DNA from 2 places in the uncultured Sneathiella sp. genome. Region 2 is predicted to be linked to the other one. Evidence: riboswitches for the same ligand, from Rfam matches in the RefSeq annotation. Region 2 holds a riboswitch; the other holds the start of a gene.

Region 1 (11,170 bases), on a different contig from region 2:
GGATTTTCAATCGCCCCAACGCTGTTGGCGAAAAGGGCGCCCTTAAACTGTTCGGCAGCGGGACCAAGGCTGAATTTGACAAGAGGAGAGTGTAGGGTGGCAATAAACTATCAGGAAAGAATCCCCAACAATGTCGATCTCAGTAATGACCGCCGCCTCCAGCGGGCACTTGAGCACTGGCAACCGCGCTTCCTTGACTGGTGGCAGGAGCTGGGACCGGAGGGTTTCCAGACGAGCGATGTCTATCTTCGCACGGCGACCTCGGTTGATGCCAAGGGATGGGCGACGTTCGGCGCGGTAAAGATGCCGGAATATCGCTGGGGCATCTTTCTCGCAGATCAGGAGCAAGACCGCACCATCGGTTTTGGCGATGATTTTGGTAAGCCGGTGTGGCAGCAGGTCCCCGGCGAATATCGCTCTATCCTCCGTCGTTTGATCGTAACACAAGGCGATACGGAGCCAGCTTCGGTAGAACAGCAGCGCCTTCTTGGGCAGACATGCCCTTCTCTTTTTGATCTGCGGAACCTGTTCCAGGTCAATGTGGAGGAAGGGCGGCATCTCTGGGCGATGGTGTATCTGTTGCATGCCTATTTTGGGCGGGATGGCCGTGAGGAAGCGGAAGATCTTTTGATGCGTCATTCCGGTAGTGAGGATAACCCGCGCATTCTTGGCACGTTTAACGAGCCGATCAGCGAATGGCTTTCCTTCTTCATGTTTACTTATTTTACCGACCGTGACGGGAAATATCAGCTCAAGTGCCTGGCTGAATCATCCTTCGATCCGCTGGCGCGGACCTGTCAGTTCATGCTGACAGAGGAAGCGCATCACATGTATGTCGGGGAAACTGGCATAACCCGAATTATCAAGCGCACATTGGAGGTCATGACCGAACTGAAGACGGATGATCCGGCAATATTGCGTAAAGCTGGTGTTGTCGATCTGCTAACCCTTCAGCGGTATGTGAACTTCTGGTTCTCCTCCTGCATGGATCTGTTCGGAGCAGAGATCTCGTCGAACGCAGCGATTACCTTTGCGAACGGCATCAAGGGGCGTCCGGACGAGAGATCTTTTGGGGATCATGTCGAGCGGGACACAAGTCTGCAGATTGAAAAGCCGGATGGTAGTGGCGGTATTCTGTCAGAAGAGATTTCGGTGCGAAGCGCTATCAATGATCAGGTTCGTGCTGCCTATATCAAGGATTGCATGGTCGGCGTGACGCGCTGGAACCGGTTGATAAAGAAAGCTGGCTTCGATTTTACCATAGAGCTGCCGTCAAGCCGGTTCCGGCGGCAAATCGGGTTCTGGTCAGACGTCGTCACTGATCCGAAGGGTGATTTTATATCGGCTGCGGAATTTCAGCGCCGCCAGGATGAGTTTCTTCCTTCCGAAAGTGATCGCGCTTATGTTCATAGCCTGATGCAGCAAGTGATAGAGCCGGGTAAGATGGCAGGCTGGATCGCCGCTCCGGATCGCGGTATCAATAACATGCCGGTTGATTATGAGTATGTAAATCTGCAGTAAGTGAGATTTTGAGACGGGGGTCAGATGCTGCCTTCCGTTTCGATCACCAGAATTCGGGCAGGCGTTATCGGAACAGCTTTATGCTCATCGCCTGCTTCCGCATGGAAAATATCACCGGGAGAGAGCGGTAGAATCTTTTCTTGACCGTCCTCTCTTACATGCATATCGACCTTGCCATCCAACAAGACGAAGATCTCTGGTCCATCATTCACATGCCAGATATAGGGTTGATCTGTCCAGTGAAGGCGAACGGTGGCGTTTGGTATCTTCTCGATATCAAACGCATCCCATGCATCTTCACCTTCAAATTCAGTTGGCCTGATTAGACGCATTTTGATTTCCTGTTTGTCAATTTTTCTGGATCAAAACCCTGCCTATCCCTAGCTCATGCATGATTAGGCTATTCTGACTTCTTCTATGATTTTTCTGATGATAGAATCGGTCGTGTTGAAATAGTGCTCGGTCGCTCTTTTATATGATCCCACCAATGGGTCAATTTTGGATAGCGAATGAACATAGCGGCGCCTTCAGGCACCATCAGGAAATAATCAATCATCGGGATGACATGCGCATCTGCTAGTGAGTAGCTCGGGGCGGCGATATATCCTGCATCACATACTAACTTTTCAAGGGCAGCGAGGACAGGCGCGCTCTCTTGCAAACCTTCGTTCAGCATAGCTTCATCTATTTCTTCCTTGAAGGTGGAACTGAAGACTTTCCGGACAAGCGGCCAGTAGCCGTAGCTGTCGATGATCGCGATGATCTGCCGCATTCTGGCCCGCTCAGGGGCGGCATTGGGTTGCAGCGACGGCCCGTTGAAGGCTTCGTCCAGATACTGCGTTACCGGACCGGTCTCATAAAGTGTAAAATTCCCATGGCGTATGGTTGGCACTCTTTTGAAGGGATGGATATTGAGATAGCGTGCCGGGACATCGCTTGCGAAAGGGTTGATTTCATGGGTTTCGAAATCGATTCCCTTTTCGGCAAGAACGATCCTGACAATCCGGGAATAGACGCTGAATTTATAGCTGAACAGTTCGATCTTTCTATCGGACATTTGGATAGCCTGCCGGTGATGGGACTTTACTGTTTTTCATCTTGCGCTGATTGGTGGTGGAAACACAAGTAAAGTTGCCACTTTTCTCTTGCACTTATGGATCATCTCGGCGATAACGCGACACCTTGTTTTGGTGATGGCAGAACGGCTTTTTCACGGGTAGAAATGCTGAAAAATATCAGGAAAAATGACGGAATTGACGACGCAGACGAGGTGCGGGTTGACTATTTCGTCCATAAGGACGGACTGACATTTGCGGGTACCCATTTGATTGTCGATCTCTGGCAGGGAGAGGGCTTTAATGATCCCGATCTCATCGAGAGCACATTGCGACGCTCAATTGATGCGGCCGGGGCTACCTTGCTGCATTTCCATATTCACGCATTTGAACCGGACGGCCTCTCTGGCGTTGCGGTATTGGCGGAAAGCCATATCAGTTTTCACAGCTGGCCCGAACGAGACTTTATGGCTCTGGATATTTTTATGTGCGGCAAGGCTGACCCTTATAGAGCCATTCCGGTACTGAAAGAGGCGTTCAAGCCGGGCACGGTTCAGGTCAATGAGATAAAGCGGGGAATTGTCAGTTGATGGAGCTCTTCGATGAGGGGTTGCATTCTGGTGTTAATCTCGCGCTCAATGTCGAGAGGGTGATCTACCGCGAGAAGACCGATCTTCAGGATCTGGTTATATTCGAGAATAGTCAGTTCGGACGGGTCATGTCCCTTGATGGCGCGATCCAGACGACGGAAAATGACGAATTCATCTATCATGAAATGTTTGTGCATGTCCCGCTTCTTGCCCATGGCAAGGCGCGCCGCGTCCTTGTGATTGGCGGCGGAGATGGCGGCGCGGCGCGGCAGTTGATGAAACATAAGAATATTGCGGTTACACTGGTTGATATTGATCGTACAGTTATTGAACTCAGCAAAAAATATATGCCATCCGTCTCTGGCGGGGCCTTTGATGATCCTCGGCTTGAGCTTGTGATTGCGGATGGCTGTCAATTCGTCAAAGAAACAGACGCGCGCTGGGATGTGATAGTTATCGACAGCACGGATCCGCACGGCCCGGGTGAAGTCCTTTATACAGAGGAATTCTATGGCGACTGTAAGTCATGCCTGAGCGAAGGGGGCATCATCATCACCCAGAACGGCGTCCCGTTTGTTCAGGAGAACGAGCTCAGGGAAAGTTACGATCGGCTGGGCCGTTTATTCAAGGATGTGACCTTTTACCTTGCCGCCATCCCGAGTTACGTTGGCGGTGTTATGGCCTATGGGTGGGCGACGGATGAGACAGGCCATCGCCGGGCCGACCTTGCCAAATTGGCGCAGCGATATATCGACGCAGAAATAGAAACGGAATATTATACACCGGAAGTCCATCAGGCCGCTTTCGCGCTGCCGCTTCATATTCAGAAGATGCTGACGCGGGAACGTTAAGCCGTTAGCATTCCACCACATTCACGGCAAGCCCGCCTTGTGAGGTTTCCTTATACTTGCTGAGCATGTCGACGCCGGTTTGTCGCATGGTCTCGATTACTTCATCAAGGGAGACAACGTGAACGCCATCCCCGGACAGCGCCAGGCGGCAGGCGTTGATTGCCTTCATGGCACCCATGGTGTTTCTTTCGATACAGGGAATCTGAACAAGCCCGCCGATGGGATCGCAGGTCAGACCGAGATTATGTTCCATCCCGATCTCCGCCGCGTTTTCTACCTGCTCATTCGTCCCTCCGAGAACGGCGGTCAGCGCCCCTGCAGCCATGGAGCAGGCAACCCCGACTTCTCCCTGACACCCCATCTCTGCCGCTGAGATCGAAGCGCGCTTCTTATAGATTGCGCCAATTGCAGCAGCCGTCAGCAGGAAGTCACGGCTTCCCTCTTTGGTGACACCCGGACAGAACCGCTGGTAATATTTAAGGACAGCCGGGATCACACCGGCGGCCCCGTTTGTGGGGGCGGTGACAACGCGGCCGCCTGCGGCATTTTCCTCATTGACAGCCAAAGCATAAAGATTGACCCAATCGAGGACAGTCAGCGGGTCGCGCGATGCCCGTTCCGGGTTTTCCATCAGGTCTTTATAGAGTTTGTTGGCGCGCCGCTTCACATTCAGGCCACCGGGTAATACGCCTTCCCCCTCGCATCCGCGCTTTATGCAGCTGATCATGGCGTCATTCACATCATCCAGAAAGGCGAAAGTCTCCTCTTCTGACCGCCAGCTGCCTTCATTTGCAAGCATCATCTCTGCGATGCTCAGCCCGCTTTCCTTCCCCAAGGCGAGCAATTCATCGGCCGATGTAAAAGGGTAGGGCAGGCGGATGTTATGGCCACGGGTTTCTGCACGGTCCCCTTCGTTATGCGAGACGACATAGCCACCGCCGACGGAAAAATAGTCCTGGCAGAATAATTCCTCCCCGTCCTTGCTGTATGCATAAAAACGCATGCCGTTTGAGTGTTCAGGCAGGAGCTTATCTTTTAGGAACAGGAGGCTTTGATCTTCATAAAAAGGAATGGCGTGCGTACCATTGAGTGAGAGCGTCCCGGCTTTCCGAATTTCGGCGATCAGGGGCTGAACTTCCTCCGGATCCACAGTGGAAGGGCGTTTGCCGCTTAGTCCGAGAAGGATGGCAATGTCGGTCGCATGCCCATGCCCGGTGAGCGCGAGGGATCCGTATAGCTCCACAAGAAGCCGGTCCGTTATTAGGAGCAGACCTTCACTGTTCAGCCGGTCGGCAAACCGTTTCGCGGCGCGCATGGGTCCCACTGTATGGGAACTCGACGGGCCAATGCCAATCGTATAAAGATCGGTGACGCTTATATTGACGTCCATTTGCGACGTCGGGTTTACGGAACTTGTTGGCTTTGATGGCACAACGGGTGTGACATTACCAAGGCTGGTTTTGGGAGTTGTCGTCATCTCGGGCACCCTTCCTCACTCCGGTGAAAATCACCAACGCGCTAAATGATGCCCCCTCTGTCCGGGTACCTGAAAGATTGCGCCGGAAAATTCCAGCTTACCTCTTCGGTGATGCGCCTTATATGGCAGACGCATTCTCTCCAGAGCCTTTTGTCCTGACGGTACAGGTGCCTGAGAGTTTCCGGGGCGGTTGCTCCTTCGGCGCCGGAAAGCCCGGTCTCTCCCATCAGGAAATTCAAGGTATGCCGATCATCGAGCGGCAAGTACAGCAACCTTAGGTATGGTATCTGATTAATGTCAAGCGTTGGATGTAGGGTTGAAGCTCAACGGGTACCGTATTTCAGGACCCACAGAGGTAACAATGCCGCAACGTCAGGGCTCTTCTCGTCCAGTTCAATTGCTGTTGTCATATTATGTGTATCGACACGGACAATCCGTCCCCCGAAGCGGCACATTTCCGGAGAGCCAACAGGGCCGATAATCCCTTGCACAGGTTCGTCCAGCTCTATCCGATCCGGAACGCCGTTTATCATCATGCCGTCAAGGGACCAGTTTTCTGTTGAAAACTGCGTTCCATCTATCTCGACACTCAGCACAGGATTGGAGACCCGGAAGGCTCCACGTTTTTCAAATCTGTTCTCAACCGACAAGTCATTCACTTCAGCATGCAGCACGATTCTCTCCATAAAAATTAGTTCGGCGATCAATATGCAGTGTTCGTGCCAGAACGAGACCGGCATAAAACATAATGGTTTCCATACCCTGCGGCGAAAATGATGCGAAGACACTAGTGCCGGGATTTAAAGGTGGGCAAGAATGTCCCGATAGGAGGAAAATATTTGCCTTACATTTATGTTACCGGGCCTTTTACGCGTTACTTTGACAAGCAAAAGAGAATCAAAATCATCATAAAACGTGGTTGAGATTCAATTTCAGGGCGATTTCTCGCTAACCCTGACTCAGGTGTAGATTTTTTTCATATTCGACCGAAAGTAATAATATTCTGTTTTGAAACGATTTTTCGTAATAATGCTGCAAGTGCGAACATAAAAAATGAAATTTTGTCAATAATGACAATTTGTCATCTTTGAAAAATCCTGCTAATAATCGCCGCAAGCCGGGTAACTGGGCGGAAGATCCAAGCTTGGCTAAACTTTCCAATGAACTAGGAGTCATCCTTTACATGTCAATGCCAGCTGTTCTGGAGGGGCGACTTTCTCTTCCGGTCATTGCATCACCAATGTTTATTGTTTCGAATCCGGAACTGGTGATTGCGCAGTGTAAGCAAGGCATTGTTGGCTCCTTTCCGGCACTGAACGCGCGACCGGCCTCTCAGCTTGACGAATGGCTGCACCAGATAAAGACGGAACTCGCGGAATATGCGGAAGCCAATCCGGATAAGAAGGTGGCCCCTTTCGCGGTTAATCAGATTGTTCACGCATCTAATTCCCGGCTAGATGAGGATGTTGCTCTTTGCGTGAAGCATGAGGTGCCCATCATTATCACCAGTCTCAGGGCGCCGAACGAAGTCGTGGAGGCGATACATTCCTATGGCGGTATTGTGCTCCATGATGTGACAACCATTCGTCATGCGCAAAAAGCGTTGGAGGCTGGCGTTGACGGGTTGATCCTCGTTTGTGCGGGTGCCGGCGGGCATGCCGGGAGGTTAAGCCCCTTCGCGCTGGTATCTGAGGTTCGGCAGTTTTTTGACGGCCCTATTGCCCTCTCTGGCGCGATTGCGAACGGACGTTCCATTCTCTCGGCGCAGGCGATGGGGGCGGACCTTGCCTATATGGGCAGCGCCTTCATTGCGACGAAGGAAGCAAACGCGGTTGACGATTACAAGGCCATGATTGTAGAAAGCACGGGCGAAGACATCGTGTATACCAATACATTCACCGGCGTTCATGGAAACTATCTCCGTCCGAGCGTTGTTCGCGCAGGGTTGGATCCGGAAAATCTGCCGGGGGCCGACAAAAGCCGCATGAATTTCGGGAGTGGCGGTACCGGTAAGTCCAAGGCGTGGAAGGATATTTGGGGTTCCGGACAGGGAATTGGCAGTGTCGGTGATGTGCCGAGCGTTGAAGAATATGTGAACAGGTTAAAAGAACAGTATGCCCAGGCCAAGGCTGAAATCAATAATAAGGCCATGTAGACTGAATTTATCCCTCACCCCTTTGGGGTGGGGGTAATTTCTTCATAATTTCCAACAAAATTGAACGAGTATAAATGCCGCGCACATTAGCTGCGGGCAGTTGTCACCATACCGCCGTTCGAGGTTTCGCGGATGATTTCCCGGATATGAACAGAGCATTTTGCGCATTGCGGAGCAGCGCCAAGTAGTTCATATACGTTGGCAATACGTTGTGCGCCGGAAGCAACCGCCGTTTTTACGTCGCGATCCGTCAATCCATTACAGAGGCAAATGTACATTGCGCGTATCTTCTTTATTAAAAGTGCCAATCATTCTTAAAAGCTAGTAACTTTGCGAATAGTTGTCAATAGCAATGAACTTTCGGCGCGCGCTTTTTACCTCATATCATATATTTTCCTATGATGTCTGCGACTGAATATAGTTTTCCAGCCCCATTTTACCGATCAAGCCACGCTGTGTTTCCAGCCAGTCAATATGCTCCTCCTCAGATTCCAGGATATCGACCAGTAAATCACGTGAAACATAGTCCTGCTTGCTCTCGCAGTCTTTAATCGCGCTTTTGAGATCAACATGAGCTCCATGCTCCATTTTGAGATCGCACTCAATGATTTCCTGTACATCCTCACCGATCATGAGCTTGCCGAGATCCTGCAAATTCGGCAGACCTTCCAGGAAGAGTATGCGTTTGATGAGCTTGTCCGCATGTTTCATCTCATCAATGGATTCGTGATACTCTTTTTCCCCCAGTTCGCCGAGACCCCAGTCTTCGAGCATGCGGGCATGGAGAAAATACTGATTGATTGCCGTCAATTCGTTTTTCAAGATGACATTCAGATGCTTGATAATTGACGTGTCGCCTTTCATAAAACCCTCCTTGTGTATTTACGCTCAGTCCAGTAACTATATCGAAGGGCGACAGTTTAATAAATGCTGTAAAAAAAGACTTGTTGAACAAGCGAGGCGAGAAATGTCGGAAAAGCCGTTTAATCCAGAAAACCATAAATATGCCGAGGCAAGCTATTTTGAGGACCTCTCGGTTGGTCAACGGTTCCATATTCCGTCCCGGACATTGCGGGACGCTAATTTTTCGGCGTTTCAGGCGGCTTCGGGCGACAATCACCCCATCCATTATGATCTTGAATATTGCAAGTCTCAGGGCCATCCGGAATTGCTTGCCCATGGTTTTCAGGTGCTGATACAAACTGCTTCCGGTGCAGGTGTATTTCCACATGTTATCGGCGAGGCGCTTGTTGCCTTTATCGATCAGTCATCAAAATTTCTGGGGCCCGTCTATTACGGGGATACGGTCTATCCGGAGTTGGTGATTACCGACTTGAAAGAACAGAAATCGACGGGTGTCGTGACCGTACGCTCCACGATCTATAATCAGCGCCGTGAGCTTGTCCTGGAGGGAGAGCAGCGGTATCTGGTTCGGCGGAGGAAGTAGCGTTACATTACCTGCTGAAGTTTGAAATTTCGGGTTGAGGCCAGAACCGAACCGCAGAGCTGTTCCGCACCATCTTTAACGACAAAAACATCCGCAGCGCCGACGGAAATGTTGCGGCCGTTCTGTAGCACACGCCCGCGGGCAATAACTTTTTCGCCCCGCGCCTGCGCTGTCATTTTCACTGTGAAATCAAGCGTGGCACAGGCCCAGCCGGCAGGCAGGAGCGAGTTGCAGGAGCTTACCGCAGCGATATCGCCGACTGTGCCGATAAAGGACGCGGGAAAGAGATCCGGTGGTGTCGACAAGGCTGTCTGAAAGGGAGCTTCAATGACAATCTGCCCGGGTGTTTCATCCAGCACTGCAACACCATAACTCTGCACGAATGGCATCATGGGAAGGAAAGCGGAGGGTTTTGCCAACCCCTCCGATTCGGCTGATATCTCTGCTTCCTTATGCGGCATAGCGACGGACCATCTGTTTGCCGAGGGAGGACATATGGACCTGATCCGGTCCGTCTGCGAGCCGGACTGTCCGGGCATAAGCGAAAGCTTCCGCAAGGAACGTGTCCTGACTCAGCCCCATCGCGCCGTGAACCTGAATTGCTCGGTCAATGACAGTCTGGGCCATTGTCGGCGCTGTAATTTTGATCATGGCGATCAGGTCTCTTGCCTCCTTGTAAGAGACGTCATCCATCCGCGCCGCGGCTTTGAGCGTGAGAAGGCGGGCCTGCTCTATCTCGCAGGCGGACTTGGCGATATCTTCTCGAATGGATCCTTGCTCGCTCAGCTTCTTGCCGAATGCGACACGGTTCTCCGCGCGGATGCACATCAGCTCCAACGCCCGCTGGGCACAACCGATCAGGCGCATGCAATGATGGATGCGACCGGGACCAAGACGCCCCTGCGCGATAGCGAACCCTTCGCCTTCCGCGCCGATAATATTGGACACCGGAACGCGGACATTTTCCAGGAGAACTTCCGCATGGCCATGCGGGGCATCATCGGAGCCGAGCACTTTCAATGGCCGAATGAGCGTGACGCCCTTGGTGTCAACAGGCACAAGTATCTGGGACTGCTGCGTATGGCGCGGGGCGTTGACGTCGGTCTTGCCCATTACGATCATGATTTTGCAGCGGGGATCCAGAACGCCGGACGTCCACCATTTGCGCCCGTTTATGACATACTCGTTTCCCTGGCGATCTATGGTGCATTGGACGTTTGTCGCATCGGAGGAGGCAACAGCAGGTTCCGTCATGGCAAATGCAGACCGAATCTCGCCATTCAGGAGCGGGACAAGCCATTCATCCCGCTGTGCCTGCGTTCCATAGCGGGCGAGCACCTCCATATTGCCGGTGTCCGGGGCGCTGCAGTTGAAGGCTTCCGAGCCGATGAGAGAACGCCCCATAATTTCGGCGAGCGGAGCATATTCCAGGTTGCTCAGGCCCGCGCCGTAATCCTCAAACTCCGCGAGAAATAGGTTCCAGAGACCTTGCGTCTTCGCCTTCTTCTTCAACTCTTCCATAACAGGCGGTATGGTCCATCGGTTGTCAGACTTCTCTATAAAGTCATGGAATTCGGCCTCTGCCGGATAAACATTTTCTTTCATAAAGCCTTCGACACGACTCACCAGATCATCGACTTTTTCGGTAAAGTTAAATTTCATTTCCTTGCCCTCATAAATATCGCTTTTCAGGGCATAAAATAGCGCCAGATATAAAATCATTAAAATTTATTTTTCTAATGATTTAGTATTCATATTAGTTATAGTTATAAAATGCAGCTTAATCATATTGATATGAACCTTTTCCTCACTTTTGAGGCGATCTATACCCATGGCAACCTGACGCTCGCGGCGCGGACTCTGAATGTAACGCAGCCGGCGGTCAGCAACGCTCTTAACCGGCTGCGGGAGCGACTGGATGATCCCCTTTTTATCCATGCGGGAAAAAAGATGAATCCGACCCCGATGGCACAAAAGATGATTGGCCCGGTGCGTCAGGCGCTCCGCCTTCTTCAGTCAGGTATCAGTGCGGAAGAACAGTTTGACCCTGCGGAAAGCGACAAAATTCTCAGGA
Region 2 (11,170 bases):
ATCTCCGGGCTTGAAAAGCAGCTCAATTAGCTGAAGAGAAACTCAACAATCAAAGTCTCGTAGCTTCTACGGGGCTTTTTTTGTGCCCGAGATCCCTTACCGCTGACACAAGAAAAAAGCCCCGCCATTTAAGGCGAGGCTATAGTATGCAGCAAACGAAGGGAGGCTTAGGATGCTGCAGAAAGGGCTATGCCAGCGTTGTCTGAATTTTCCGATGCCGTCCAGCGCAATACGGGATTGCGGGCGGCACCGGTTTCATCAAGCCGTCGCCGAGGGGCAAAATGCGGTGCGGCAATAAAATCATCTGCTTCTCCCGCTTTAGCTTTTTCAAGCAGATGACTCATGGCGCCAATAAACAGATCGAGCGTCTGACGCGATTCGCTCTCTGTTGGCTCAATCAGCATCGCCCCATGGACAACAAGCGGGAAATACATGGTCATCGGATGATAACCTTCGTCGATCATCGCCTTCGCCAGATCCAGCGTAGTGACACCTGTGCCTTTGAGAGTGCTGTCATCGAACAAGGCTTCATGCATACAAATTCCGGGGAACGGAGAGTGCAGCTTGTCCTGAAGCCCTACCCTTACATAGTTGGCATTCAGAACGGCATCTTCAGCAATCTGCCTTAGGCCATCTGCCCCATGGCTCTGCATATAGGCGAGGGCCCGAATAAACATACCCATCTGGCCATGGAATCCCTTCATTCGGCCAAAACTTTGCTGCGCGGCTCCTTCCGTCTGCTCAACCAAATCAAAGCCATCCTTACCATGGGTAACGAAGGGAACCGGCGCAAAGGGCGCCAGCGCGTCAGACAAGACGACAGGGCCGGAACCCGGGCCACCGCCGCCATGCGGTGTCGAAAAGGTTTTGTGCAGGTTGATATGCATGGCATCGACGCCAAGGTCACCCGGACGCACCCGCCCCAGAATGGCGTTAAGGTTTGCTCCATCACAATAGAAGTAGCCACCGGCCTCGTGAACCAGATCGGCAATCTTCTTCACGTCCGTCTCAAACAGGCCGCAAGTATTGGGATTCGTCAGCATTACCCCTGCTACATCCGGGCCCAGCTTGGCGGCAAAGGCGTCAAGGTCCATCCTTCCGTCTTTTCGTGCCGGAACTGCCTCCACTTTATAGCCACAAAGAGCAGCAGTAGCCGGATTGGTCCCATGTGCCGATTCCGGCACCAGGATACGCGTACGTGCCTCTCCTCTCGCTTCATGGGCAGCACGAATGGCCATAACGCCGCAAAGCTCTCCATGAGCGCCTGCGGCAGGAGACATGGCAACTGCCGGCATTCCTGTGATCGTTTTCAACCAATGAGCAAGGCTGTCGATAATTTCCAGTGCGCCCTGTACCGTACTGGTCGGTTGCATGGGATGAAGGTCCCCAAGGCCCACAAGACGGGCAACCTTTTCGTTGATCCGCGGATTATGCTTCATAGTGCAGGAGCCAAGAGGGTAAAAGCCTGAATCAATGGCATAGTTCTGTCGGCTTAACCGCACAAAATGCCGAAGCACCTGCGGCTCTGAGAGATCGGGCATTCCGATCGGATCCTTCCGATCCAATCCGCCAAGACGGCTTTTGGCAGTTTCCGGCTCCGCCATATCCACACCGATGCGTCCAGGCACCCCCTGTTCGAAGATAAGAGGGGATTCGAGTTCCAGTCCCTTGTTACCGGTATATGTCTCCATTTGCAGACCCGTGTCATCAATAGCTGCAGGCTGGGTTGGGCGACCTTTATTATTCAACATCAGAGCACCTCCTCCAGCGCAGCGACAAATTGATCCATATCTGAGAGGGAGCAGGTTTCCGTCGCTGCTACAAGCAGCAGGTTAGACATATCTGGATTATCCGGGATCAGGCGAGAAACCGGCACACCGCCCAATATGTCTTTTGCCGCCAGTTTCTCGACAACAGATGACGCATCGTCGGAAAGCCGGACGGTAAACTCATTGAAGAAAGTATCATTGACGATTTCAACGCCGTCTATCGCCTCAAGTTTCTCTGCCAGCGTCACAGCCTGAGAATGATTGAGCCTTGCCAGCTTCATAAAACCGGTCTCGCCCAAAAGGCTCATATGTATTGTAAAGGCCAGGGAGCAGAGCCCCGCATTTGTACAAATATTGCTGGTCGCTTTCTCGCGCCTGATATGCTGTTCCCGTGTAGAAAGAGTGAGGACAAATCCGCGCTTGCCATCCTGATCTACGGTCTGCCCGCAAAGCCGTCCTGGCATCTGGCGGACATATTTCTGACGCGTGGCGAGCAAGCCAACATAGGGGCCGCCGAATGATAGCGGCACTCCGATGGATTGACCTTCCCCCGCGACAATATCCGCCCCCATGTCGCCCGGCGGGATAATGACACCAAGCGAGACAACTTCATTAACAACAACAATCAGAAGGGTGCCGGCTTCATGACATTTATCGGCGAGCGCCGTAAAATCCTGGACGCGACCAAAGAAGTCAGGATTCTGAACAACGACACAAGCAATGTCTGATCCGATATGCTCATCAAAATCCTCGTCGCCTTCCAATACAGGCGGGAGGTTTTTTGTCTCGAATTCCGTAAATTGCAAGGTTGTCCGTGTCACATCCCGATAATGCGGGTGCAAATTGCCCGAAATAATCGCCTTCTTGCGACGGGTTACGCGGCACGCCATCAAGACCGCTTCCGCGCAGGAGGTTGCACCATCATACATTGACGCATTTGCGACTTCCATCCCGGTTATCATCGCCACCTGGGTCTGGAATTCGAACAGTGCCTGAAGCGTGCCTTGGCTGATTTCCGGCTGATACGGCGTATATGACGTCAGAAACTCGGAGCGCTGTATTGTGTGATCGGCAACCGAGGGGACATGATGCTGATATGCCCCGGCTCCCAGAAAACAGGGCGTCATATATGGGGACAGGTTTTTTGCAGCAAGAGTACGGAAATTCCTTTCAACCGTCATTTCACTCTCATGCAACGGCAAGTCAAGCAAGCCTTCGAGCCGTGCGTCTCGCGGAATATCCGCAAAGAGGTCATCAATGGACGGGACTCCAATTTTTGCCAGCATTTCTCGCCGCTCTTCCGCGGTATGGGGCATATATCTCATTCGTCGAGACCCTCGACATAGCTTTTGTAGGCGTCTTCATCCATCAGGTCATCAATTTCGGTACTGTCCGTTACCTTTACTTTTGCAAACCAGCCCCCCTCCAGAGGCGCCTCGTTGACCAGTGTCGGCGACCCTTCTAGGTCTTCATTTACCTCGATCACCTCACCGCTGACAGGAGAGTAGACTTCTGATGCGGCCTTGACGCTCTCGACCACGGCAAGTTCGTCACCTTTCGCAATATCCGAACCCACTTCCGGAACTTCCACATAGACCACGTCACCCAACTGCCCCTGAGCATAATCACTGATGCCGATCGTTGCCACATCGTCCTCCAGCAGCACCCATTCGTGATCTTCCGTATACCTGTATGACATTCAATACACTCCGTTAGAAAATTAACCTCGATAATAACGCTGCTCGACAAAAGGCATTTTTACGATGGTCGCAGCGCGCGCCTTTCCTCGGACAAGCAAATTGATTTTCGTACCCACCGCTGAGAATGCGAACGGTACATACCCCATTGCAATAGGAGCTTCCAGACAGGGAGAGTAACCACCGGACGTTACTTCGCCAATCACATTACCATCTTCGTCGGCAATTTCCGTATGTTCCCGCGCCGGCGCCCGTCCTTCGGGGACGATACCGACGCGTTTCATTGTCGGCTTATTCGTGATTTCAGCCTTTATGACGGCAGCGCCAGGGAAGCCGCCCTCCTCGCGGCGACGCTTGCTAATCGCCCAGAGCAGTCCGGCAGAAATTGGCGTAGTCTGTTCATTCAGATCATGTCCATACAAACAAAGCCCCGCCTCAAGCCGCAGCGAATCGCGCGCGCCAAGCCCGATTGGCGCAACTTCATCCTCCGCCAGTAACTTCCGGCAAAAGGCAACGGCATGTTCATTGGGAATGGAAATTTCATAGCCGTCTTCACCGGTATAACCGGAACGCGTCACAAAACAGGGAACTCCATCCAGAGACACTTCGCGGAAGGTCATAAATGGCATTTTCGTCACGACATCCGCATACCGTGCAAGTACAGCGGTGGCTTTCGGCCCTTGCAAGGCGACAAGCGCCCTGTCGGCAAGCTCCCGGACTTCCGCCTTGCCAGCAAGCCCCTTTTCCAGCAAGGCAATATCCTGCTCCTTGCAAGCGGCATTGACAACGACGAAAAGGTCCTTTTCTCGGCGCGTCACGATCAGATCGTCCAAGATGCCGCCTTCATTATTGGTGAGGAAGCTATATCGCATTTCACCGGGGGCCAGCGCCTGGATATCACCGGGAATTAATTCTTCAATCGCGGATGCAGGATCATCCCCGGATATAACGACCTGCCCCATATGAGAAACATCGAACAGCCCCGCAGAATCGCGGGTGAACAAATGTTCCTTCAGGATTCCCGTCGGATACTGGACAGGCATATCATATCCCGCGAACGGCACCATTTTCGCGCCCAATTCAACATGCAGATCATGGAGGATAGTTTTTTTAGCGGTAGATGCTTCACTCATACGTCAATCCCGGTTTCAGACAAAAGGCTATGTCCCAACGCTAGCTCTGCTGGAACCTACCCCCTCTGTCTTATAACCTGAGAGATTTGACGATTATGGATGCCACAACAATGACAACCATCTCGCTTACCCCTTCGGTGAAATCACAACTGTGATTTGCTTTCCAGAGTTTCATCCCCCTGCGGTCCGTTTGCCTGAGAGTTTCCGGGGTGGTTGCTCCTTCGGCGATGGTTTAGACGCCCATCTCTCCCGCGGGGATCGACTGAATGTGCATGAATAATAAGACTGATTTTGGTTTAGTCAAACAAGTAATGCTCTTTTATAGATTTTCAGCTTTAAAGCTCCAACTGCTCCCTGGTCAGTTGAAACCCTATGATGATGACATAGTCACCGCCGGTTTTAAGCCCCGTCAACGGAATACGTTGTTGCAGTTCTTCCTGAACGGTCGCGCGCCGCCGCCCTTCCTCGACTTCCAGCGGGCTGTAGAAAACTTCCTTGGCGATAATCTCCCCTGACCTTTCGGCGATTGCCACAAAGAACGGAAATTCCTCTGTCTGGCTCTCTGCCGCCGGACCTTTGGTCGCGCCGATGCGCAGGATCAGTTCAACGACAACCGCTGTATCGTCATCCACATACTGACACTGCCCGCTGAATGGCACGATGATTCCCTCAAACCGAACATCAACAAGGTCACGTCCCTCTCCTTCCCGGAACAGGGTGATTGTTTCCGCGCCCGGCAGGACTTCCACTCTTGGACAAGGCAGAGGCGGTTTAGACGATCCGAAAATACTGAAGATATCCGTATCGACACTTCCGCTGCATGCTGACACCAAAAACAACGGGGCTGCCAGTACAGACATACGGGGAAGTTTATTTAAAAATTTAAGCAAGGGCATTAGGATCCCGAAGAATTTAAAGACTAATTTTTAACATAAGTTCTATTGCAGGGCGACAAATCAACGACGTTATCCATCAGCATGTAAAGAAATTGCCACACCACTATAGTCGTCGTCATTTCAATTTACCTCGCCTTGTTATGGCATTACCCTTGAAACTGTTGTATGAGTCCGGCAAATCTAGAATGGACTGATGCAATAAGCAAGTTTTCACCGGGACACGATATTGATCGTGAAACGTGACCCGGAGCGGAAAGAGCATGAACACAGAAAAACGCACATTGTTACTGGCGGCACCGCGTGGATTTTGCGCCGGCGTAGACCGTGCAATACAGATTGTCGAGCGGGCACTCGAGAAGTATGGCGCACCGGTCTACGTCCGCCACGAAATCGTGCATAACCGCTTTGTTGTTGAAAATCTTGAAAAAAAAGGCGCTGTCTTTGTCGATGAGCTAAAGGATATCCCGAAAGATGTGCCGGTTATTTTCTCGGCACACGGTGTTGCGAAATCCGTCCCGGCAGAGGCTGAGAATCGGAAAATGTTCTATATTGACGCGACCTGTCCACTGGTTAGTAAAGTACATCGGGAGGCCGAGCGCCATGAACGCGACGATAAGGAAATAATCCTTATCGGGCATCGTGGACATCCTGAGGTGATCGGAACCATGGGACAGCTTGCCGAGGGGAAAATAACCCTGGTGGAAACGGCAGACGAAGCGCGGGCATTTGTGCCCAAACAGCCCGGCAAGGGCCTCGCATATCTCACCCAGACAACATTGTCCGTTGATGAAACCCGGGAAATTGTCGGCATCCTGAAAGAGCGCTTTCCGGACATCGAGAGTCCGAGGAAGGAAGACATTTGCTATGCGACAACCAACCGGCAGGCGGCGGTGAAAATTCTGGCTGAGCGCTGCGAAGGTCTTCTAGTGATAGGCGCACCGAACTCGTCAAACTCCATGCGGCTGGTAGAGGTTGCTGAAAAATCCGGCTGCGCCGAGGTTGCGATGGTCCAGCGTGCGTCCGATATTCCATGGGAACGATTTAGTCACATCGGCACAATCGGCATTACGGCTGGCGCATCTGCCCCTGAAACCCTCGTGGAGGAAGTCGTCGATGCTTTCTCCCGGCGGTATGAAGTGTTCGTGGAAGAAATCGTGACCAATCAGGAGCAGGTTGTTTTCAAGATGCCGAAGATCCTGGAACGCGAAGGCGCCGCCTGAATCATGGCCGTTTACACTGAAATTTCAGATGATGAGCTGGACGGCCTGCTCGGGCAATATGATTTGGGACAGGCACTTTCCTGCAAAGGTATCGCGGAAGGCGTTGAGAATTCCAATTTCCTGCTCCATACGGAGGTCGGGTATTTCATCCTGACCCTCTATGAAAAGCGCGTGCATGCAGAGGACCTACCCTTCTTTCTCGGCCTGATGGAACATCTGGCGGCGGGTGGATTTATATCGCCTCGCCCTATTTCGGCAAAGGATGGCCGGAACCTCAAAGAAGTTGCGGGGCGTCCGGCCGCGATCATTGAATTCCTGGATGGCCGGTCCGTTCGGCGTATCACACCCCAGCATTGTGCATTACTGGGGCAGACCCTGGCGCAACTGCATACCATTGGCAGCGACTTCAAACTCCAGCGCGCGAATACCCTCTCTGTTTCAAATTGGCGGCCGCTTTTTACGGCTTGCCAGGATAGTGACCATGGAAACATGCCCGATGATCTTTTACCAGAGATCGAGGCGGAGATTAGCTATCTTGAGGCTCACTGGCCATCGGGTCTGCCAAGCGGCGTGATTCATGCGGATCTCTTTCCGGACAATATCTTTTTTCTGAATGACCGGGTAAGCGGCGTTATCGACTATTACTTCGCCTGCAACGATTTTTTTGCATATGACCTGGCGATCTGTCTGAATGCCTGGTGCTTTGAAAACGACGATAGTTTTAATATCACCAAGGCGCGGAAGCTATTGAATGGCTATCGGGAAGTCCGCGATTTTTCCCAACAAGAACTTGATTTCCTGCCGTTGCTTTGTCGGGGTGCTGCTGTGCGGTTTTTACTCACCCGGCTGTTTGACTGGCTCAATCAGGTTGAAGGGGCGCTCGTTAAACCTAAAGACCCGCATGAATATTTAAAAAAGCTTCAATTTCATCAGGCCGTAACGTCCGTCGCCGCATATGGCCTGGAATGACTGAAGATCGAATCACATCAGTCGAAAAGTGAATCAATCTCGTCCTGCGAAATTTCATGACCTTCCGGCTGCGGGCCGCTTAATTCCACGTCCTCATCGAACTGCGGTTTAAACTCTTCTGCCTCCAGTTCTTGCAGTTCGTCTTCCCCGCCGAGAATATCAATCATCTTGGTAATCCGTTCATCGACAAAGCCGAGCGTAGCAACGACCTTCGAAATACGCTGGCCGGTCACGTCCTGAAAATTGCAAGCCTCATAAATTTTCATTACAGCCTTGCTTATTGCTTCCAGACTTTCCATTTCTTCCGGAGAACTCGTATGCAACTCAAGACTTTCGCTTTTGTCTTCAATTGTCTCGACTGCTTCCAGGATTGTATTTGTTGCCGTTTCCGTATCACCGACAACTGCGTCAAGCTGATCGGTGACGGAGCCAAGCTTCTGGCCGCTTCTCGATGAACTCAAGGAAGCTATTTCACGCCGGGTTTCAAGGATGACGTCAGACAATTCCTGCAACTCACGGCGGAGTACCTCCAGCTCGGCGGAGGCCTTCGCTTCCGTGGCTTCCTCTTCAGTGATCGCAATAGGATCAGCCTCGCCAAGCAGTGCCTTGATATCGCCGAGCGCACCCATAAGGTTTTGATACTGTTCGCTGTTTATACCAGCCGAAGCAGGATCGTGAGCTATGGGGGTGGTCAAACCAAATTGCTTTATTTCCGCCGAGAATAGCTTTTTCTGCATCTTGCTCACTCAAACCTCTTCATTCGAAACGGGTATAGATTTCCGTTCATGCCCGGTAAATTTGACGGCAAGGCGCTAATTTTCGGTTAAAATCACTCCTTTTTCTAAAATTGCTCCGCTGTGGCAATCATGCTAATAGCCGACCTAGACAGGTGTTCGTTTTGTAAACCTATTCAGGAGTATGATTTTGGCGGAGAAGATAGTTGTGATTTACACGGATGGCGCTTGTTCCGGAAATCCCGGTCCCGGCGGCTGGGGCGCGCTCCTCCAATATAACGGAAAAGCAAAAGAACTCTGTGGTGGAGAGGCGGAAACCACCAATAATCGCATGGAACTCACCGCCGCCATTGAAGCAATTAATTCGCTGAAACGCAGCACGATTGCCGAGTTGCATACAGACAGCACCTATGTGAAGGATGGCATCACAAAATGGATGGCCAACTGGAAAAGAAATGGTTGGAAAACGGCAGCAAAAAAGCCGGTAAAGAACAAAGACCTCTGGCTCGCGCTCGACAACGCCATCTCAAAGCATCAGATTCGCTGGAAATGGGTCAAAGGCCATGCCGGTGACCCCGGAAATGAAAAAGCCGACGAACTTGCCAACGTCGGCATGGAAAAATTCAGGAAGTAATCCGCGAGATCAACTCAAGTCGACAGATGTGGGGAAGGCCAAAGCCCTCCCCACATAGCTTAAAAAAACTAGAGCTGGCCAAGAAGGGTCTCTGCGTCGGATACTTCGAAACCGCCGGTTTCTTCCAGGTTGAGCTGTGATACCACGCCATCATCGACAACCATGGAATAACGGCGGGAACGGACGCCCAGTCCTGCACCGGAAGCGTCGAATTCAACGCCCATTGCTTTTGTAAAGGCAGCATCCGGGTCCGCTACCATCTTGATACTTCCCGCGTTGTGATCTTTCCCCCATGCGGCCATGACAAACGGATCATTTACGGACAGACAGACAATATCGCTGACTCCCTTGGAATTCAAATTCGCCATATTATCAACGAAACCCGGCAAATGCTTGGCGGAACATGTCGGTGTGTAGGCTCCGGGCACAGCAAACAACGCAACTTTCTTGCCGCCGAACAAATCCGCTGTTGAAACCTTGGACGGACCTTTGTCCGTCATCATCATCAAATCGACATTTGGAAGTTTGTCACCAACTTTTATCGTCATTTTAATATCCTGTTGTATGTAGTTGCGTAGTGGCTTTCGGTAAAACTAACATAGTCATGTCTGCCGAAATTAAAAGTTTTCTAAGTTACGGCACCGATTTTTATTCTATATGCAATGGTCCCTGCGCGGCCTTCCCCTTATCACTTATAGTAACCACAATTTGCTGACTGGACAGAACATCTGTCTTCGCCGGAAGATTCGCTTTCAAAATAAAATTTGCCGTCTCACGGTCCTGCGATACATCCTTCGACAGCAACTCGAAATAGGCTCCCTCGATCCCCTCTATAATAATTTGCGGAGAATCGAAGGAAGAATTGGTGTATGCGGTCACCCTGAAATCTTCATCGTTCAGCGCCATGGCGCTCGCCCTGCTGATCGCAACGCCTGACGTTCCGATAACAGCCGGAACATGCTTTGCATATTGATCGATGATGGCAGCCTCCTTAGAGATCTTGGCTGTACCCGCACCTAGAGCGAGTGTGAAGGCATGTTCATAGGGAATACAGATATTTTCACATATACCCAGTTGAAGCCGCAGCTTCAGGTCAAGCGGTTCGCCTGCCTCTTTCAGCGTGACATCTATCGGGAAAACCACCTCATCATGATACCCCCAACTCGTCAGGCCATAAGTTTCAAATGCTTCCGGCAAAGGCCAAGCAACTAACGCGTCCTTTAGATTTTCCGACCCGACCCAGTCAAAATGCGGAGGGATTCCGGCGTCCCCCGGTGTTCGCCAGTAGGTTTTCCAACCCGGGGCCAATTTAATTTGAAGACCGATGCGCACAGAATCGCGGCCAGCTACTCCATCACGCTCGGATATCAGCCGTAAATTGGATTGGTCTGTCCTGATCCAATCGGAACTGGAGGCGGCACTCACATTCGCAGCAAAGAGGCCGCCCAAACACATCAGCATTATACTCAATGAGGCTGGTATATTTATTTTCATCCCGCCGGAACCTTTTATCCATCAACAGGTTTGAACAATTATATAAAACATTATTTAAGGGTTGGTATGTCACAATCGTGTCATGAAAAGTTTTTGGCGCTGGGAATTTTTGTCAAAAGACACATATTTACATTATGACAGTAAGCACAATTGATACAGGTTATCTGGACGGCAAGCTCCTGGTTGCAATGCCCAGCATGGGAGATCCACGGTTTAAAAAGGCTGTGATTCTTCTTTGCGCCCATTCAGAATCAGGGGCGATGGGGATTCTTCTTAACCGTTCCCTGGATGCCCTGAGCTTCGATGATCTGCTCGAACAACTGGAAATACCGAAAACGGATAGCGCCAGCCAGATCAATATTCATTTTGGCGGCCCAGTCGATACGGAGCGGGGTTTCGTCGTTCATTCCACCGATCTTCTGTATGAAACCACCTTGGTCATCAGCGATGACATGGCGCTGACCGCGACTGTAGACATGCTGAAAACCATTGCTCAGGGGAGTGGTCCTGAAAGCAGGTTTCTGGCGCTTGGATATTCCGGTTGGGGTCCCGGTCAGTTGGAACAGGAAATTCAAGAAAATGGCTGGCTTGTCGTCGATCCGGATACAGAGATCGTCTTTGGCT

What was found. Region 2 has a riboswitch for glycine ahead of gcvT (glycine cleavage system aminomethyltransferase GcvT). Riboswitches for the same ligand answer to the same signal wherever they lie in the genome.
Region 1: another riboswitch for glycine. It lies ahead of AAC599_RS13995 (L-serine ammonia-lyase); the one in region 2 lies ahead of gcvT (glycine cleavage system aminomethyltransferase GcvT).

What each region holds. Positions count from the first base shown of each region.
Region 1 covers NZ_CAXBKA010000006.1:3,210-14,379, reverse strand. The annotation lists gene boxC (2,3-epoxybenzoyl-CoA dihydrolase) at 1-95, shown strand, start outside; gene boxB (benzoyl-CoA 2,3-epoxidase subunit BoxB) at 97-1,521, shown strand; gene AAC599_RS14015 (cupin domain-containing protein) at 1,542-1,853, opposite strand; gene AAC599_RS14010 (glutathione S-transferase family protein) at 1,937-2,578, opposite strand; gene speD (adenosylmethionine decarboxylase) at 2,744-3,166, shown strand; gene speE (polyamine aminopropyltransferase) at 3,166-4,017, shown strand; gene AAC599_RS13995 (L-serine ammonia-lyase) at 4,022-5,494, opposite strand; glycine riboswitch at 5,644-5,730, opposite strand; gene AAC599_RS13990 (hypothetical protein) at 5,818-6,168, opposite strand; gene AAC599_RS13985 (nitronate monooxygenase family protein) at 6,678-7,649, shown strand; gene AAC599_RS13980 ((2Fe-2S)-binding protein) at 7,736-7,927, opposite strand; gene bfr (bacterioferritin) at 8,046-8,513, opposite strand; gene AAC599_RS13970 (MaoC/PaaZ C-terminal domain-containing protein) at 8,617-9,096, shown strand; gene AAC599_RS13965 (PaaI family thioesterase) at 9,099-9,557, opposite strand; gene AAC599_RS13960 (acyl-CoA dehydrogenase family protein) at 9,547-10,758, opposite strand; gene AAC599_RS13955 (LysR family transcriptional regulator) at 10,870-11,170, shown strand, end outside.
Region 2 covers NZ_CAXBKA010000005.1:118,130-129,299, reverse strand. The annotation lists gene AAC599_RS12870 (hypothetical protein) at 1-30, shown strand, start outside; gene gcvPB (aminomethyl-transferring glycine dehydrogenase subunit GcvPB) at 168-1,751, opposite strand; gene gcvPA (aminomethyl-transferring glycine dehydrogenase subunit GcvPA) at 1,751-3,085, opposite strand; gene gcvH (glycine cleavage system protein GcvH) at 3,091-3,468, opposite strand; gene gcvT (glycine cleavage system aminomethyltransferase GcvT) at 3,490-4,599, opposite strand; glycine riboswitch at 4,663-4,768, opposite strand; glycine riboswitch at 4,772-4,861, opposite strand; gene AAC599_RS12845 (hypothetical protein) at 4,935-5,429, opposite strand; gene ispH (4-hydroxy-3-methylbut-2-enyl diphosphate reductase) at 5,756-6,715, shown strand; gene thrB (homoserine kinase) at 6,719-7,684, shown strand; gene AAC599_RS12830 (hypothetical protein) at 7,702-8,430, opposite strand; gene rnhA (ribonuclease HI) at 8,603-9,052, shown strand; gene AAC599_RS12820 (peroxiredoxin) at 9,121-9,600, opposite strand; gene AAC599_RS12815 (protein-disulfide reductase DsbD domain-containing protein) at 9,701-10,513, opposite strand; gene AAC599_RS12810 (YqgE/AlgH family protein) at 10,681-11,170, shown strand, end outside.